Acidithiobacillus ferrooxidans ATCC 23270: one gene and its partner. The protein of the gene in region 2 binds, or shares a complex with, the protein of the main gene of each other region. Links are inferred from orthologs where the notes say so. Each region holds a gene or a part of one and is shown on either strand. Other genes may lie near its edges. The genes, in order: AFE_RS14865 and pabB.

The links.
Region 1: the proteins of pabB (region 2) and AFE_RS14865 are in contact, whole or in part, in a solved structure (PDB 8RP0), measured with the Escherichia coli proteins. The link is inferred for Acidithiobacillus ferrooxidans ATCC 23270 from one-to-one orthologs.

Annotation. Positions count from the first base shown.
Region 1 is NC_011761.1:2,915,165-2,925,519, reverse strand. What follows is about bases 3,486-6,484. They hold AFE_RS14865 (anthranilate synthase component II), read left to right. Parts: upstream 3,486-4,698; coding sequence 4,699-5,271; downstream 5,272-6,484. Other genes in these bases: trpC (indole-3-glycerol phosphate synthase TrpC), read left to right, coding at 6,288-6,484; trpD (anthranilate phosphoribosyltransferase), read left to right, coding at 5,268-6,284; trpE (anthranilate synthase component I), read left to right, coding at 3,486-4,715. Also shown: pyk (pyruvate kinase), read left to right, coding at 1-495; fba (class II fructose-bisphosphate aldolase), read left to right, coding at 603-1,673; rpe (ribulose-phosphate 3-epimerase), read left to right, coding at 1,738-2,400; AFE_RS14875 (phosphoglycolate phosphatase), read left to right, coding at 2,404-3,087; more of trpE, read left to right, coding at 3,198-3,485; more of trpC, read left to right, coding at 6,485-7,079; AFE_RS14850 (OsmC family protein), read left to right, coding at 7,150-7,575; AFE_RS14845 (RrF2 family transcriptional regulator), read left to right, coding at 7,586-8,074; coq7 (2-polyprenyl-3-methyl-6-methoxy-1,4-benzoquinone monooxygenase), read right to left, coding at 8,079-8,705; AFE_RS14835 ((2Fe-2S) ferredoxin domain-containing protein), read left to right, coding at 8,778-9,095; AFE_RS14830 (alpha/beta hydrolase), read left to right, coding at 9,095-9,823; AFE_RS14825 (ATP-binding cassette domain-containing protein), read left to right, coding at 9,804-10,355. UniProt on the Escherichia coli protein: Part of a heterodimeric complex that catalyzes the two-step biosynthesis of 4-amino-4-deoxychorismate (ADC), a precursor of p-aminobenzoate (PABA) and tetrahydrofolate.
Region 2 is NC_011761.1:509,516-517,283, reverse strand. The notes cover bases 581-3,405. They hold pabB (aminodeoxychorismate synthase component I), read right to left. Parts: upstream 2,775-3,405; coding sequence 1,386-2,774; downstream 581-1,385. Other genes in these bases: AFE_RS02705 (TolC family outer membrane protein), read left to right, coding at 2,940-3,405; AFE_RS02715 (lysylphosphatidylglycerol synthase transmembrane domain-containing protein), read right to left, coding at 581-1,318. Also shown: more of AFE_RS02715, read right to left, coding at 332-580; more of AFE_RS02705, read left to right, coding at 3,406-4,274; amrS (AmmeMemoRadiSam system radical SAM enzyme), read right to left, coding at 4,282-5,367; amrA (AmmeMemoRadiSam system protein A), read right to left, coding at 5,360-5,968; amrB (AmmeMemoRadiSam system protein B), read right to left, coding at 5,949-6,776; AFE_RS02685 (AI-2E family transporter), read left to right, coding at 6,830-7,768. UniProt on the Escherichia coli protein: Part of a heterodimeric complex that catalyzes the two-step biosynthesis of 4-amino-4-deoxychorismate (ADC), a precursor of p-aminobenzoate (PABA) and tetrahydrofolate.

The DNA of each region.
Region 1 (10,355 bases), 2.4 Mb from region 2 along the record:
GGAGCCTTTCCGGTAGAGGCGGTCGCCGCCATGGACCGTACCTGTCGCGAAGCCGAGCGCCAGGCGCCGCTCACCGGTACCGTGCAGATCATCGACCGGCCGCTGGAACGCATGGACGAAACCATCGCGGCGGCAGCGATTCTGGCCACCATGCGCGCGCCCATCGTGGCCATCGCGGCTTTTACCGAGAGCGGTTCCACGGCCCTGTGGCTGTCCCGTGCCAATCCCCGGGTGCCCATCTACGCGCTGACTCCCCAGGTCTATACCCGGCGCAAGGTGACTTTGTATCGCGGTGTCCACCCGGTCAATTTCCCCCAGAGTCGCCATGATGACCCCCTGCAGGTGATGCATGCGGCCGAGGATGAACTGCGGCGGCGCGGCGTCGTTCGCGACGGAGATTTGATCCTCATCACCATCGGTGAGCCCATGGGCGCTCCGGGTGGCACCAATACCCTCAAGCTGGTGCGGGTCGGCGATGTCACGCACCGCGCCTGAGTCTGGCCAATCCCGACCGTTCCGGGGCCCGGCTTGCGGTTTGGGGGGCTCCTCTATACGATTGCTCAAGACCCAATCCATTTTTATTCACATTTAGGAGAAGTGTTATGGCCCTGGTTTCATTGCGTCAGTTGTTGGATCATGCCGCAGAACACAGCTACGGCATCCCCGCCTTTAACGTCAACAACCTGGAGCAGGTGCGCGCGATCATGGAAGCGGCAGCTGCCGCCGACGCGCCGGTCATCCTTCAGGCGTCTGCCGGCGCCCGCAAGTATGCCGGCGAACCCTTTCTGCGCCATCTGATTCTGGCCGCCATCGAAGAGTATCCCGACATCCCCGTCGTCCTGCATCAGGATCACGGCGCGAGCCCGGCGGTTTGCATCCAGGCCATCCGCTCCGGCTTCTCCAGCGTGATGATGGACGGTTCTCTGCTGGAGGACGCCAAGACCCCCGCCAGCTATGATTACAACGCCACTGTGACCGGCAGGGTCGTGGAGATGTCCCACGCCGTCGGTGTGACCGTCGAGGGCGAACTGGGCTGCCTCGGCTCCCTGGAAACCGGCATGGCGGGCGAAGAGGACGGTGTCGGTGCCGAGGGCTGTCTGAGCCATGACCAGATGCTGACCGATCCCGAAGAAGCGGCCCGATTCGTGAAAGCCACCAAAGTGGACGCCCTGGCGATCGCCATCGGCACCAGCCACGGCGCTTACAAGTTCACCCGGCCGCCGACCGGCAAGGTCCTGCGTATCGACCGGATCAAGGAAATTCACGCCCGCATCCCGGATACCCATCTGGTCATGCATGGCTCCAGCTCGGTGCCGCAGGACTGGCTGAAGATCATCCACGAATTCGGTGGCGACATCGGCGAAACCTACGGTGTGCCGGTAGAGGAAATTCAGGAAGGCATCAAGTACGGCGTGCGCAAGGTCAATATCGATACCGATCTGCGTCTGGCGGCAACCGGCGCGGTGCGTCAGAGTCTGGCCAAAAATCCCAAGAACTTTGATCCTCGCAAGTTCCTGACCGCCTCCCTCGATGCCATGCGCGATATCTGCCGTCAGCGTTATGAGGCCTTCGGTAGCGCCGGGCAGGCCAGCAAGATCAAGGCCATCCCGCTGGATACCATGTTCAGGCGTTACAGCAAGGGTGAACTCGACCCCCGCGTCACCGGCGTCTAAATAACGCTACCTACCGGTCGACTGGCGAGGGCGCATGGCGCTCTCGCCCTGTTTTGGAGGCAAAATGACCCAGTTCAAGATTTCCCCCTCCATCCTTTCGGCGGATTTTGCCCGTCTGGGTGAGGAAGTGCGCGCCGTCGATGAGGCGGGTGCCGACTATATCCATATCGACGTCATGGACAACCATTTCGTCCCCAATCTGACCATCGGACCGCTGGTGGCGGCCGCCATCAAGCCCCACACCCAAAAGCCGCTGGATGTCCACCTCATGATCTCACCGGTGGACAGCATCATTCCCGATTTCGCCAAGGCCGGCGCCGATATCATTACCGTGCATCCCGAAGCGACGATCCATCTGGACCGTACTATTCAGTTGATCCACAGCCTGGGCTGTAAGGCTGGCGTTTCCCTCAATCCTTCCACGCCCCTCGATGTGCTGGACTATGTCCTGGAGAGTCTTGACCTGGTGCTGGTGATGAGCGTCAACCCCGGTTTCGGCGGGCAGAGCTTTATCGAGTACACCCTGCGCAAGATCGAGGCGATCCGCAAGCGCATCGAGGCGACCGGCAAGGCTATCGAACTGGAAGTGGATGGTGGCGTCAAGGTGGACAATGTGCGGCGGGTCGCCGATGCCGGCGCCGATGTCTTCGTGGCGGGCAGCGCCATCTATAACACCCCCGACTACGCCGCGACCATTGCCGCTTTCCGCAAAGCCCTGGCGGGCTGAATCATGGCAACGCTGAATGCCGGCACGCGGTTTACCGCGCGCGTCGTCCTGCTCGATCTGGATGGCACGCTGGTAGATACCGCGCCGGACCTGGCTGGCGCGGCCAACCATGTGCTGCAAAAACTCGGGCGTGCGCCCGCCGAAATGCCGGTCATTCGTGGCTTCATCGGTAACGGTGTCCGTGAACTGATGCGTCGCGCGCTGGCGATCCACAGCGATCCCAGCGAAGTGGAACTGGATGCGGCCATGGTCGATTTCAGCAAGTACTACGGAGAGCATCTGCTGGATCATAGCGTGATCTACCCGGGCGTGCGCAGAACGCTGGAGACCTTGCAGGCTCAGGGCCGGGAACTGGTATGTATCACCAACAAGACCGCCGCCTTCACCGTGCCGCTGCTCCAGCGACTGGACCTCTACGATTTTTTCGGCCTGATCTTGTCGGGCGACAGCCTGCCACGGAAAAAGCCCGACCCGTTACCCCTGACCCATACGGCTGAACACTTTCATCAGCCGGTGGAGAACTGCCTGCTGGTCGGCGATTCACGTAACGACGCTGAGGCGGCGCGGGCGGCGGGTATGCCCGTTGCCTGCGTGACCTACGGTTATAACGGCGATGAGCCCGTCCATTGCCTGGAGCCCGATGCGGTGCTGGACAACATGAGCGAATTATTGGATATTCTGGCGTAGCGTTGCGAGGGGTCAGAAGCACCATGCGGAAAACACTGCGGTGGGAGAGACGATGGCGTTGCTGCTGAAAGGCAGTGACTTCCTTATCTATCGCTCTAACGAGGTGATCCGTGATTCCAAAAGCAACCTTTGAGGCTTTGGCGCGCCAGGGCTACAACCGTATACCCCTTTCCCGTGAGGTCATCGCCGACCTCGATACTCCCTTGTCGGCCTATCTCAAGCTGGTCGATGGTCCCTATGCCTACCTGCTGGAGTCTGTGCAGGGCGGCGAGAAATGGGGCCGTTATTCCATCATCGGTCTTCCGGCACAGCAGATATTGCGAGTCACCCAGGGTGTTGTCACTGTTCATGTGGATGGCGTCGAGACCGAGCGAGCGACCCCGGCGGACCCCCTGGAATGGATCAGCGTCTTCCGCAGACGCTTCCGTGTGGCACCACTGGAAAATGCCGATGAGCGCTTCAGCGGTGGCTTGGTGGGCTATTTCGGCTACGACATCGTCCGCAGCATCGAACCCCGCCTCGCCCGCAGCACGCCCTTGCCCGACCCGCTGGGGTTGCCGGAAATACAATTGCTGGTGGCCGACGAACTGCTGATCTTCGATAACCTGCGCGGGACCCTCCGCCTGCTGGTGCATGCCGACCCCGCCCAACCCGAAGCCTGGGAGCGTGGCGCCGCCCGCCTGCGGGAGCTCCAGCAGCGGCTGCGCGAGTCGGTACCGCCATCCTCACCGCCGGTGAGCACCCGACACGTCCGCGAGGAAGATTTCACCGCCAGCTTCAGTCGTGAGGGGTATATGGCGGCGGTGCGCACCATCAAGGCATATATCGGCGCTGGCGACGTCATGCAGGTGGTGCCCTCCCAACGCCTGTCCACTCCGCTGACCGCGCACCCGCTGGATCTCTATCGCGCCCTGCGTGGCATCAACCCTTCTCCCTACATGTTTTATGTGGACCTGGGTGATACCCATCTGGTGGGCTCCTCGCCGGAGATACTGGTGCGCGTCGAAGAGGATCAGGTCACGGTGCGCCCCATCGCCGGCACCCGTCCGCGCGGCAAGACTCCCGCCGAAGATGAGGCGCTGGAGCAGGAGCTTCTCGCCGACCCCAAGGAGCGCGCCGAACACCTCATGCTCATCGACCTGGCGCGCAACGATGTGGGGCGTATCGCCGACACCGGTTCGGTGCGGTTGACCGATTCGTTCGGTATCGAACGCTACTCCCATGTCATGCACATCGTCTCGCAGGTAACAGGACGATTGCGCCCGGAACTGGACGCCATGGATGCTTTGCGAGCGACCTTTCCGGCCGGGACGGTTTCCGGTGCGCCCAAGATTCGCGCCATGGAAATCATCCGCGAGGTGGAGCCGGTAGCGCGCGGCGTCTATGCCGGAGCGGTGGGCTACTGGGGCTGGAATGGCAATATGGACACCTGCATCGCCATTCGCACCGCGGTCATCAAGGATGGCATGCTGCATATCCAGGCGGGCGGCGGCATTGTCGCCGACTCGGAACCCGCGGCGGAGTGGGAAGAAACCATGAACAAACGCCGTGCCATGTTCCGCGCCGTAGCACTGGCCGAAAACGGCCTCGACCCCGAAGGGAGGGCAGATCATGCTGCTCATGATTGATAACTACGACAGCTTCACCTACAACCTGGTGCAATACTTCGGCGAACTGGGGGCGGAAGTGCGGGTCGAGCGCAATGATTCCATCGACGTGGCGGCTATCGAACAACTGGCTCCCAGCCGCATCTGCATTTCGCCCGGCCCCTGTACGCCCAACGAAGCGGGCATTTCTCTGGAGGTCATTCGTCATTTCGCCGGAAAAATCCCGCTGCTCGGCGTTTGTCTCGGGCATCAGGCCATCGGTCAGGCTTTCGGCGGCAAAGTCGTCCGTGCCGACAAAGTGATGCATGGCAAGACCTCACCCATTTTCCATGACGGCAAAGGACTCTTCCGCGACTTACCCGACCCTTTTGCCGCCACCCGTTATCACTCCCTGATCGTCGAGCGCGCCTCTCTGCCGGATACGCTGGAGGTGACGGCCTGGACCGCGGCAGGAGAAATCATGGGCTTGCGCCACCGTACCCTGGATGTGGAGGGCGTGCAGTTTCACCCCGAGTCCATTCTCAGCGAACATGGCAAGACCTTGCTGCAACACTTTCTGCAAGGGGGCGCGCGATGATCGTCCGGGACATACTGGAGCAAATCGTGGCGGGGCAGGACTTGTCGCGCAAAGAGACGGAAACGGTCTTCGCCGCTATCATGGCCGGAGCATGGACTCCCGCGCAGATCGGTGCTCTGCTCATGGGACTCCGCATGAAGGGGCAGCGGGTCGAGGAACTGGTGGGCGCCACCCAGGCTTTGCGCGCCTGTATGACGCGGGTAGAAGTCTCTACCGATCACCTGCTGGATACCTGCGGTACCGGCGGTGACGCACTGAGCACCTTCAACATATCGACGGTGTCTGCGGTGGTGGCGGCGGCCGGCGGGGCGCGGGTGGCCAAACACGGCAACCGTTCCATGGTCAGCCGCAGCGGCAGCGCTGACGTGCTGGAAGCCGCGGGTCTGCGCATGGACATGAGCCCCGCAGAAGTCGCCGACAGTATCGAGCGCATCGGTATCGGTTTTCTATTCGCGCCGGCGCACCATGGCGCCATGCGTTATGCCGTTGGTCCGCGCAAGGAGCTCGCCATCCGTTCGTTGTTCAACCTCATGGGACCACTGAGCAACCCGGCGGGGGCGCCGCATCAGGTACTCGGCGTTTATGCCGAGCGCTGGCTGATTCCCATGGCCGAAGCCGCCCGGGAACTGGGATCACGCCATGTGCTGGTGGTACATGGGCACGATGGCCTGGATGAGATCAGCCTGTCCGGGCCATCAGACATAGCGGAGTTAAAGGACGGGATGATCAGTCGCAGCCGGATTCAGCCGGAGGACTTCGGGCTGTCATCAGCACCGCTGGCGACCCTGCAAATCGACAGCGTGGCGGCCGCTCTGGCGGCGGCGGAAGAAGTATTGCAGAATCGCCCCGGCCCGCGTCGTGACGTAGTTCTGCTCAATGCCGGGGCCGCCCTCTATGCGGCGGACGTGGTCCCCGATATGGCGGTGGGCGTGGTGGTCGCCCGGGCTGTGCTCAAATCCGGCGCCGCCTGGGATAAGTGGCAGGCTTTGTTGGGCAGGACTTCACAGGGATAAGACATGACCGACATACTTCAGGAAATCATTGCCCATAAGCGGGAGGAGCTGGTGGAGCGCCAAACCCGTCTGGGCCTTGCGGAGCTGCAGGCGGCAGTGGCCCTGACGGCACCGCCGCGCAACTTCGTCGGCGCCGTTCGCGCCAGAATGGCCCAGGGACAGCCCGCAGTGATCGCCGAAATCAAAAAGGCATCGCCGTCGGCGGGGGTAATCCGCGAAGACTTCAATCCGGTGACCATTGCCCAAGACTACGCCGCCCATGGCGCAGCCTGCCTGTCGGTTCTGACCGATGAACACTATTTTCAGGGCGCCGACCTCTATCTCGCCGCCGCCCGTGAGGCCTGCCCACTGCCCGTGCTACGCAAGGATTTCTGCATCGATCCCTATCAGGTCTGGGAAGCACGGGCCATTGGGGCCGACGCCATCCTGCTCATCGTTGCGGCCCTGAGCGATGCCGAGCTGCAGAGTCTGGAGGCAACGGCGCAGAGCCTGGATCTGGCGGTGCTGGTGGAGGTGCATGATGCAGCCGAGTTACAGCGCGCACTAAAATTGCGTACCCCACTGATCGGCATCAATAACCGGGATCTGCGGCGTTTTGTCACCGAAATTGAAACCACGCTGAAACTGCTCCCCGAGATTCCCCGAGAGCGGATCGTCGTCACCGAAAGCGGCATCCGCAGCCGGGAGGAGGTGGCCACCCTGCGCGCCGCGGGAGTCGGTGCCTTTCTCGTGGGCGAGGCATTTATGCGCACCGCCCAGCCGGGAGACGCCCTGCAACACCTGTTTTTTGACTAAACGCAGTTTACACGGCTAGTTGATTGTCATTAAATGGGAATCGGTAGTTTCCGGGAATAGGGAGCAAAGAGTGGAAGCACGCGTACAATGGATGGGTCCCGGGCAGATGAGCTTCGTCGCCGATGCCGACAGCGGTCACGCCCTGGTCATGGATGGCGCCGCCGAGATCGGCGGACGTAATCTCGGCCCGCGCCCCATGGAGCTCCTGCTGATGGGCCTGGGCGGATGCTCCAGTATCGATGTGGTGATGATTCTTCAGAAGTCCAGGCAGGATATCCGCAGCTGTGTGGTGGAGCTGGCGGCCCAGCGGGCGGAGCAGGACCCGAAGGTGTTCACCGGGATTCATCTGCATTTTGTGGTATCCGGCAAGGCGCTCGATCCCAAGCGGGTAAGTCACGCCATCGGCCTATCCGCAGAAAAATATTGCTCGGCCAGCATCATGTTGGGTAAAACTGCGGCGATCACCCATGACTATGAGATTCGAGAAGAATGCTGAGGATGCCTCCATGCTACTGAGTAAAACCAGCGAATACGCCTTACAGGCCCTGATCTACCTCGCGGCACAGCCATCCGGGGAGCCGGTGCTGAGTCGGGACATATCCGATTATCTACACGTCCCCGCCCAGTATCTGGCGAAGATCCTGCAGGATCTGGCCAAGCGCGGGGTGCTCGATTCCTTCAAGGGCCGCGGCGGCGGCTTTGTCCTGCGCCCCGGAGCAGGACAGATGAACATCCTCGACATCATCGAGATCGTGGAAGGACAGCCGTTTGGTCAGGGCTGCGTACTCGGCCTCAAGGCCTGCGCGGATGAAACCGCCTGCCCCGTGCATACCCAGTGGAAGCCGCTCAAGGCGGAGGTAATCGACCTGCTCGGCAGGCAGACCATCGCCAGCATGGCCGAGGCCGTAATGGCCGGTCGTTATCGCATCCACTTGGCGGGTGGGGCCCAACTGCATATCCGCCCGGCGCCGACATCCGGCAATGGTTTTTCCTGAGCCATCAGATCCATAGCGCCCCCCGCGTCAGAACCTTCGAAAAAACCCCCATCGCCAGGCGGATGGGCATGGGGAGTTTTTCCGCGCCCATTTCTTCCGCTTTTGCAGCATGCCCGACTTCGTCATCGCGCATCTGCGCCACGATGGCGCGACTGCGGCCATCGTCGGCAGAGAGTTCATCCAGATGGCTGTTGAGATGTTCTTCCACCTGGTTTTCTACCGCAACGACCAGGCCAAGATTGCTGGCGCGGCCACGCCGGGCGGCGAGAAAACCCATGCTCCAGCCCGCACCGTACCAGAGCGGAGCAAGCAAGCTCGGGCGGCTGTCCAACTCCCGCAGGCGGGCTTCACACCAGCGCAGATGGTCTTCTTCCTCGGTGCGCGCTCGCTGCAGTTGCACCTGTAATTCAGGGTCATCGGTGCCGGTTGCCTGGCCGGTATAGAGTGCCTGCGCCATGATCTCGCCCGCGTGGTTTACCCGCATCATGCGTCCGGCCCGTTGTCGCTCCCAGGGGCGCAGGAGGGTATCGGGAATATCCCTGGCCGGATAGGGTCGATCACTGCCCACCTGCTGTCCGGTCAGGGTACGCAAGGCGTTATCGATATTGGCAATGACTTGATCGCTGAACATGACACCTCCGCACGCTGTCAGTAAGGATTAATTAGGGTATGATGTCCTTCTATGGATAGAGGGTCAACGCTTATGGATGGTGCTTTTTATCAACGGCATCTGTTCGTTTGCCTGAATCAGCGCGAGAACGGCGAGCGCGCCTGCAATAACAGCGGCATCGCCGAAGAGGTGTTTCATGCGGCGAAGCAGCACGCCAAAGCGCTCGGCATTCACGGTGAAAAACAGGTGCGCGTCAACCGCTGCGGCTGTCTGGGGCGCTGTGATGAGGGCCCGATTGCCGTAGTCTACCCGGATGCCGTCTGGTACACCTACGTGGATGCCGACGATATTCGCGAGATCGTCGAGTCTCACCTGCGCGACGGCGTACCCGTCGAACGGTTGCGGATCTGATGCTGCCCATCGATCGAAGTCATCTCTATGATGGTGGTGAACTCGCTAGCCCGGAATGTGTGGGCGAGCGGGTCATCATTCCGGGTCCCGCGGGTGATCTGGAGGGTGTCACAGCTTGCCCCGACAAAGAGACACGCGGTGCGGTGGCGGTCATTCTCCATCCGCACCCCCTTTACGGCGGTACCTTGAACAACAAGGTCGTGTATTATCTCAGCAAAACCTGCAATCAGCTGGGCGTCCCGTCGTTGCGCTTCAATTTTCGCGGGGTGGGCGGGAGTACGGGCGTCTATGATGATGGCCGTGGTGAAACCGAGGATTGCCTGGCGGTGCTCGACTGGGTGCAGGAGCGCCGCCCCGGCTTCGATATCTGGCTCGCCGGATTTTCCTTCGGAGCGTATGTGGCCTACCGCAGCGTGCACCGCCATCCACGTATCAGCCGTCTTCTGACCGTCGCCCCGCCCGTCAATCTCTTTGATTTCACGGTGCTGCCAGCACCTTCCTGCCCGTGGACCCTGATTCAGGGCGAACTGGACGAACTGGTACCCGCCACGAGCGTAGAAAACTGGGTTGATACACTGCCCGTCCGGCCCAGGCAAATTTTGCTTCCCGCAGACCACTTCTTTCATGGTCAGCTCAATGCGCTGCAAGGGGCACTGTTGGCGTCCCTCAGTGAAGAAGTAAGCGAGATGGGAGTCAGCAGCCCCTGTCGTGAATCCAGCTTTTCTTGAACTACGGGCGCTGCATAAGCGTTATGGCGGGCGCGAGGTGCTGCGCGGGGTAGACCTCGCCGTCGCCGCCGGGGAATGCTTCGCCCTGGTCGGCCCCAACGGGGCGGGTAAAAGCACTACGGTACGGGCGATCCAGGGGCTGACGCCAACCGATGGCGGAGAGGTTCGTATCGATGGCCGGACGCTCGCAGAAATGGGACGCACGGCGCGGACGGGCATGGGGGTGGTGCCCCAGACGGATAACCTGGACCCCGATTTTACCGTACAGGAAAACCTCTGGACCTACGGCCGCTACTTCGGCCTGCCGAAAGCGCTGATCCGCCAGCGCAGCGCCGAGTTACTGGAGTTCATGGCCCTCAGCGGCTACGCCACTCAGCCGATTCATGCCCTGTCCGGTGGTATGCAGCGCCGCCTGACCATCGCCCGCGCTCTGATCAACGCCCCCAAGTTGTTGCTGCTGGACGAGCCCACCACGGGACTCGACCCTCAGGCCCGTCATCTCATCTGGCAGCGTCTGCGCGAATTGCGGCGA
Region 2 (7,768 bases):
GCGCGTCTTGCCAACCAGTCCTTGCTGCGCGCAACAGGTATTTCTCCCATTGCCGTCTCATGAACCCGGGTCAACCACTTTTTGCATATAGCCCAAGAACCAGAGGCGGGCATTTAATCGGCGCGATGACATCCCAGAAGCGCACCGCCTGGCCGGGATCAGTCCGGCTAACCCTATTTCTCTCTGAGGTTAGCCCGGAAAAACGAAGGCACCTAGAACATTACTCTAAGCGCCTGTTTCATCTGGTGCTGGCGAGAGGAATCGAACCCCCGACCCACTGATTACAAATCAGTAGCTCTACCGACTGAGCTACGCCAGCAAGAGGCGCAGTTTAACGCGAGGCGGGCGGCATTTTCAAATCTGGCGGAGCCTGATGGTGGCGGTGCAGCCCGATCCAGAGCAGCGCACCCGGCAGGCTGGTCAGCACGACGGTGAAGCCCAGCAAAAGTGAGAGCGCCAGGGCCTGATCATGCCCCATGTGCAGATAAGACAGATAAAACACCATCAGCCCCTCACGCAGCCCCCAGCCCGCAAAAGAGATGGGTAAGGCCAGAAAAAGGCTGATCACCGGCCAGACCACCCAGACCGCCACGGGGTCGGGGGCTTCGCCCAGGGCACGGGCGAGCAGCCAGAAGGTCAGGATCGAAAAAAATTGCACCACAAAGGAGAGTACAATGGTTCCGGAGAGGGCCAGGCGATGACGCAGCAGCGCGCCCATGCCGAGACGAATGTCGTGCAGCTTTTCGCCCAGTTTACCCGCAAACTTTTCCAGAAAGTTGAGCAATGGGCTCAGAATCAAAAATACAATCAGGACGTAAGCAATGACCAGAATCCCGATCGTCCAACCCATCTGCGGCAGCAATCCCACCCGCTCACCGCCCAGCACAAAGGCGACGGCGGCGATGGCAATCAGCGCCCCCAAACCCATGAAGCGGTCTCCGAATACCGCGGCCAGCGCCAGCGGCAGGGAGTGGGTCTGGTGGCGGGTGTACCAGGCGCGGATCACGTCACCGGACACGGACCCCGGCAGTATCTGATTGAAATAGGCACCCACCCAGTTCAGCCGCAGCAACCAGAGCATGGGTGCGGAGCGCTCCAACGCCATGAGAATGATGCGCCAGCGTATGGCGGACACCGACAGATTCATGGCGTAGGACAACACGGCCGCCACGAACCAGAGCGGGCGCATATCCGCAAAGCGCTGACCCAGTTCCTGCCAGTTGGTGTTGTGCAGGAGCCAAAACAGGATGCCGACCGTAAAGACGATCTGCAGCAATAGTTGCCAATGGGTATGATGCTTTTTGTTTTCTTTGGACATGTTCAGTTTTTTGCAGTCAAGGCTGGGAGCGACTCTATGCCAGATGGGGCCACTATGACAAACATCCTCATCCCTCTCCTGCCAATGCGGCAAGCTCGCGATGAAATACAGCCACCTTATCCAGTGTCTCTTGATACTCCGCGTCCGGATCAGAATCTGCGACGATGCCGCCTCCCGCCCAGAAGCGTAATTCCCCCCGGACAGCCGTCATACTGCGAATGGCGATATTCATATCCAGGCTGCCGCGCTGATCCAGATAACCAACACTCCCGCAATACAGGCCACGGGCTCCCGCCTCCAGTTCGGCGATGATTTCCATGGCCCGGCGTTTGGGAGCCCCGGTAATGGACCCCCCCGGAAAGCAGGCCTTCAGCGCACTCAAGGCATCCTGCCCCGACGCCAACCGCGCCTCTACCACACTGACCAGATGATGAACCTCGGCGTAAGATTCGAGCGCGCAAAGTTGCGGCACCTGCACCGAGCCGGTCGCTGCCACCCGCCCCAGATCGTTGCGCAGCAGATCGACAATCATCACGTTTTCGGCACGATCCTTGGGGCTGGCCAAAAGTGCCTGCGCCATCTGTTGGTCTTCCTGCCGATCCTTCAGACGCGGGCGCGTCCCTTTGATGGGCCGGACCTGCAAACGATCTTTTTGAACCTGCAGCAGCCGTTCCGGGGAAAAACTCAGCACCGCGCCCTGCGGCATGGACAAATATGCAGAAAAAGGTGCCGGATTGACCGTTCGCAGACGCTGGTAAAGCGACCATGGCGAACCTGCGTATGGGGCTACAAAGGGTTGAGCCAGATTCACCTGATAGCAGTCGCCGGCCTGGATATAGGCGTGCACCCGGGCAAAAGCTGCGGCATATTCGCTGCGACTCCAGAGCGGCCGTACCGGCCCTCGCGCCTGGAAAGACGGATCGTGGGGGTATACCTTCCCGCAAGCCAGGCGTGGCTGCCACTCCGCGAGTGCCTGCACCATCCGGTCTTCGGGCGCACAAAGCCAAGCCTTACGCCCATGATGGTCGACCAGCAGCGCTGTATCGTAAATACCGAAGGCTGCTTCAGGAAGAGACTGTGCGGGAGGCGGCGGAATACCCTGCCCCGCCAGCCCGAAATCGTAGGCCAGGTAACCCAGCGCCCCGCCCGCAAACGGTAACTCTGCGGGCAGAGAAGCGGCATCGGGGAGCCTTATCACCGACTCGCGCAACGCCTCCCAGAGCGAAAGCGCCGAGCGCCGCGCGGGGCCATCCCCATCGGCAACCCAAAGCTGTTTCGCCTCTTGCCACAGACGCCGGCGCGGCGCCGTCACCAGCATGCTGTAACGCCCCTGCAGCGACACCGTCGCACTACTATCCAGAAAGAAGGACCAGGGTATCGATGCCAGCGGCGCAAACACTGTGGCGGCATCCTCGGGATAGGGCACCGCACATCGGGTCAGAACGGAGTGAGGCATAAGCAGCGCGGAATCCACCGAAACGGGAGCGTCAGCATAAGGGAGAAGCGCCATTTTGCCCATTCCCGGATGCGGCATCGAGGCGCATGACCGCGGGATACTCCCTTGACGGCTGACCGATCGGTCAGTATCTTGTGGACTTACCGTCATAACAGGGTCATTCCCATGCGCGCAGATCGTCTATCCCCACGTCTTTCGCTTCTCATGGTGACATTGATTCTGGGAACGACGCCCGCCTGGGCGGAAAGCCTCGTTGAGGCCTATCAGCAGGCGTACCGGACCGACCCCGTCCTGGCGCAGGCTCGCGCCGAACTGGCGGCTCAGATGCAGGACAAGCCCCTGGCCCGTTCCGCCCTGCTCCCTCATGTGGGTGCCGGTGCTGGGGTTGGCTTCAACACGGCCGACATCACCGGCTTTGGTGCGGAACCCATCAATCGCGCGTACCTCTCGGACAGCTACAGCGTCAATATTACCCAATCCGTTTTTGATGGTCAGGCATGGACGGCGCTCAGGCAGGCCGATACCAAAATTCAGGCCAGCGCAGCGGCGCTCACCTATACCGAGCAACAACTGGCTTTGCAGGTGGCTCAGGCCTACTTCGGCGTACTGGAGGCCCAAGCCCAGAACTACGTTGCCGAAAAACAGAAATCGCTGTTCGAAAGCATTTACAAACAGACGGACGCCGCACTGAAGATCGGCACCGGAGATATCATTGCCGTGCGGGAGGCACAAGCCCGCCTTGATGCCGCCAAAGCCGATCTTATCAAGGCCCGCAACGGGGTCGCCATTGCCCAACGCCGCCTGCAACGGCTCACCCATCATCCCATCGGCGTGCTCGACAACCTGGGGCATTATGTGGCCATGGGGCCTCAGCCCGACGATATGACCAGTTGGGTGCAGAGCGCCGTCAAAGACCAGCCGCTCATGCATCAGGCGGAGGCACAGTTACAAACCGCGCAGGATCAGGTCGAATATAACCGCCGTGCGCGCTGGCCGGTGGTGGATCTTCAGGGTATCGCACAACACTCCCTGGGTAGTCCTTTTCCCGGTATGGCCATCAATCAGGCCGGTGTGAGCCTCAACCTATCCGTACCCTTCTATCAGGGCGGACACACCTCTGCCTCCGTACAGCAGGCACAGGCGCAGACCATTGCCAGTGTTGATCACGTCGCCAATGTCCGCGACGAAGTCACGCTCAATACCCAGACCGCCTTCCTCAATCTGAAGGACAGCGTGGCCCAACTGCACGCCGCCCGGGAGAGCGTCGCCTCGGCCAAGGTTTCCCTGGAAGGTACGCGCAAGGGCTATGAGGTAGGTACCCGCTCCATCATCGACCTGCTGCAAACCGCCACGGACTACATCCGCGCCGAGCAGGACTACAATGTGGCGTTCTATAACCAGATCATAGCGCGCATACAGCTCAAGGCCGCATCCGGCCAGATCAACATGGCGGACCTGGAAGCCATAAATGCCTTGCTGGACAAGGGTGCAAACCCGTAGTCAGCCGTCAGGCCCCGATGCGCAAAGGAATGCGTTTGCGCCCAAAACTCCCCGGCTTGGCCTCGAAATGCCCGGCAATATGGTGCCCGCAGTGCGGGCAATGCCCCTCCGGGGTCAGGTGATAAGACAATATCTGATACCAGTCGCGGACGATCAATGCCGCCCCGCATCCGGGACAAAAAGTGGTATCGCCCTCCTGATCATGCACATTGCCGGTATAGACGTAATGCAAACCCGTCTCCATGGCCACGCGGCGTGCCCGCACCAGGGTATCTGCCGGTGTGGCGGGCACATCCGGCATCCGGTAGTCGGGATGGAAAGCGGAGAAATGCAGCGGTACGTCGGGACCCAGATGCCCCATCATCCACTCCGCCGCTGCACGAATTTCCGCCTCTGAGTCGTTGTGGCCCGGAATAAGCAGCGTGGTAATCTCCAGCCAGGTCCGGGTTTCCTTGACGATATACTCCAGCGTTTCCAGCACCGGGGCCAGATGCGCTCCGGTCAGTTTGAAGTAGAATTCGTCGGTAAAGGCCTTGAGGTCGACATTGGTTGCATCCATTTTGGCGAAAAACTCCGCCCGCGGCTGCGCATGGATATAACCGGCGGTAACAGCAACGGTCTTGATGCCGACGGCATGGCAGGCATCCGCCGTATCCATGGCATATTCGGCAAAAATAACCGGGTCATTATAGGTAAAGGCCACACTTTTGACGTCCAACGACCGGGCGGTTGCCGCGATACCCGCGGGGCTGGCCTGGTCCTGGAGCCGGTCCATCTCGCGGGACTTGGAAATATCCCAGTTCTGGCAGAATTTGCAGGCCAGGTTGCAGCCCGCCGTACCGAAGGAGAGCACACTGCTGCCCGGGTAAAAATGATTCAGGGGTTTTTTCTCGATGGGGTCGATACAAAAACCCGAGGAGCGGCCATAGGTGGTGAGGACCATGGTATTGCCTTCCCGCATCCGCACGAAACAGGCTCCGCGCTGCCCTTCCTGCAGACGACAGTCGCGCGGACAGAGGTCACACTGAATGCGTCCATCGGCAAGTTTGTGCCAGTAGCGGCCCGGATGCGTTATAATCGTTTCCTTATCCATTGCCCTTCCCTTTTGGCGTCTGCTCTTCACTCCATTTTTCCACTGTATACCAATACACTTCCATTTCTCCGGCCCAGAAATCCGCAGGCAAACCAGCCTTGCGTTTGAGCGCCCGCAGGAATTCCCGTGGCTGGGGAAGCTGTTCCCACACCTGGGGAAGGAAGGTGCCACGACGCGCACCATAAGTGAGAACCAACCCATGCCGATGGGGTTCAATCTGCGCCAACAGACTCTCCTCACTGTCAAAATGCATGGCTTGCAGCGAAGAAAGTAATGAAACTTCCACTCGCACCTGTGACCATTCCGACACACCCAGCGGCGGAAAACGCGGGTCCTCGAAGGCTGCCGCCAGGGCGTTGGCGCGCAGGTCTTCAGCGATAGGCCGGTGGGCTTGGAGGCTGCCGATGCAGCCCCGCAAACCCTGTGATCCAGTGAGCGTCACGAAAGTCGCACCGGGCTGCTGCGCCCAGTCCGGCACAGCCGCAAACTCGGCGGGCAAACCCAACGCCCCGGCAATGGTGGCACGAGCCAGACGCAGCAGAGTTTTCCCGGCTTCCGGCGGCATCCCGCCGGTCTTTTCGTCACCTTCCTGTGTGGTCATGGCTCTCTCCGTAAAAAGCGACTGCGGCATAGCCCACCACCGCATCACGCGACCCTGCGGTATCACCCGAGTTACACAGACCCACCAGACGCGGGTGCAAGTGGTGCTTGCGGGCGACCGGGAGAAGGCCGTTGATGGGCGTGGCGCCGCAAGCCTGCTCGTGGTCTATGGGCGTGGGATCGAAGCGCAATATTTCCTCCACCGTATGGTGGTCTATGGCACGGGCTTCAGCGTAAGGATGATAGTGAGAGAGGTCGGAACTGATCACGATGACCGTCTCCTCGCCACCCCAGAGCTTCTCCAGAACCCGTGCCACTTCGTCCGGACGGGCATCTCCCACCACCAGCGGGACGACGCTGACGTCACCCAGCACCTCCTGGATGAAAGGCAATTGTACTTCCAGGGCATGTTCCTGAGCGTGCGCGGCTGGCATTTCCCGGACCTCGGGCAACCCGGCCAGTGCCTCCACCCCCGCCTGATCCACCGCGACAGTACCCAGCGGCGTTTGCATGGCCTGAACACCCGGCAGGGCGAGACCGCGAAATGGCAGACGATGTGCCGGCCCCAGAAGCACCACCCGGCGGATATGCCCACGCCCCTTGGCCAGCAGGGCGTAACCGGAAGCGGCCACCGCTCCCGAGTAGATATAGCCCGCATGGGGGACAATGATGGCCTTGGGCCATGGGGCACTGGCCGCTTCACCGTCCTGTTCAGCTCTGGCCAGCAAACGCTCTACCTCGGTCCGCAAAACGGCAGCCTCGCCAGGATAAAACATACCGGCCACCGCTGCTGGTCTGACAAGTTTCACGGAACACCCCCCGGCCGCCATCCGGCCAATATCTGCATACCGGATATATCTGGATGGGAACAGGTTTTTTCAAGGGGCCCTGGCTACGGGAGAGTGAAACATGCGCTCGTCGGGAAATCCAGTATCGGGAGTGGCTGCGCGCAATCGTCCGTGCAGCATCCGGGTTGGGCGGCCGCACCGGAAAAGTGACGGCCTTAACCCATGGCGAAGCCCGACCATACTGGGGTATTCTGGCCGGACCATTAGCAGATTCGGGCCGGGGAGCCTCGCGAACGATGCAACGATTTTTTGTGCTGGCCATCCTGATCCTGCTGGGTTGGCTGGCCTACCGTCTTTCCCCCATTCTCAGCCCCTTTCTGATTGCCGGCATTCTCGCCTATCTCGGCAACCCCCTGGTGACCCGCCTGCAACGATACCGGATCAATCGCACCTGGGGTACCACACTGGTTTTTGTTCTCGTCATTCTGGTTCTGGCCGGGATCACCATGGCCCTGCTCCCTGTGATCCGCCATCAATCTTTGCTCTTCGTGGAATACCTGCGCCAGTATCTGGAACTCCTGCAAACCCGGATCATCCCACAACTCTCCGCGCGGATCGGCATTCCGCTCGACAGTCAGAGCCTCACCCATTACGCTACGGCCAATGCCCAGAAATTGGCGGGATGGCTGGGACGCAGCCTCCAGATGGCATTGAGCTCCGGTCCCAGCCTGATCAGCAGTGTGCTCAGCATCATTCTGGTGCCAGTGCTGGGCTTCTATCTGCTGCGCGACTGGCCACGCCTCATCGCCCGTATTGCCGCACTCATCCCACCGCACTATCTGCCGCTTTCCCGACGTCTGGCCGGTGACGCCGACGCCATGCTCATGGCCTTCTTACGCGGACAACTCCTGGTGATGCTGGCTCTCGGCGCCAGTTACGCCATCGGCCTCAGTATCGTCGGCCTGAAAACCGCCATCCTCGTCGGCCTGGTGGCGGGACTGCTCAGTTTTGTG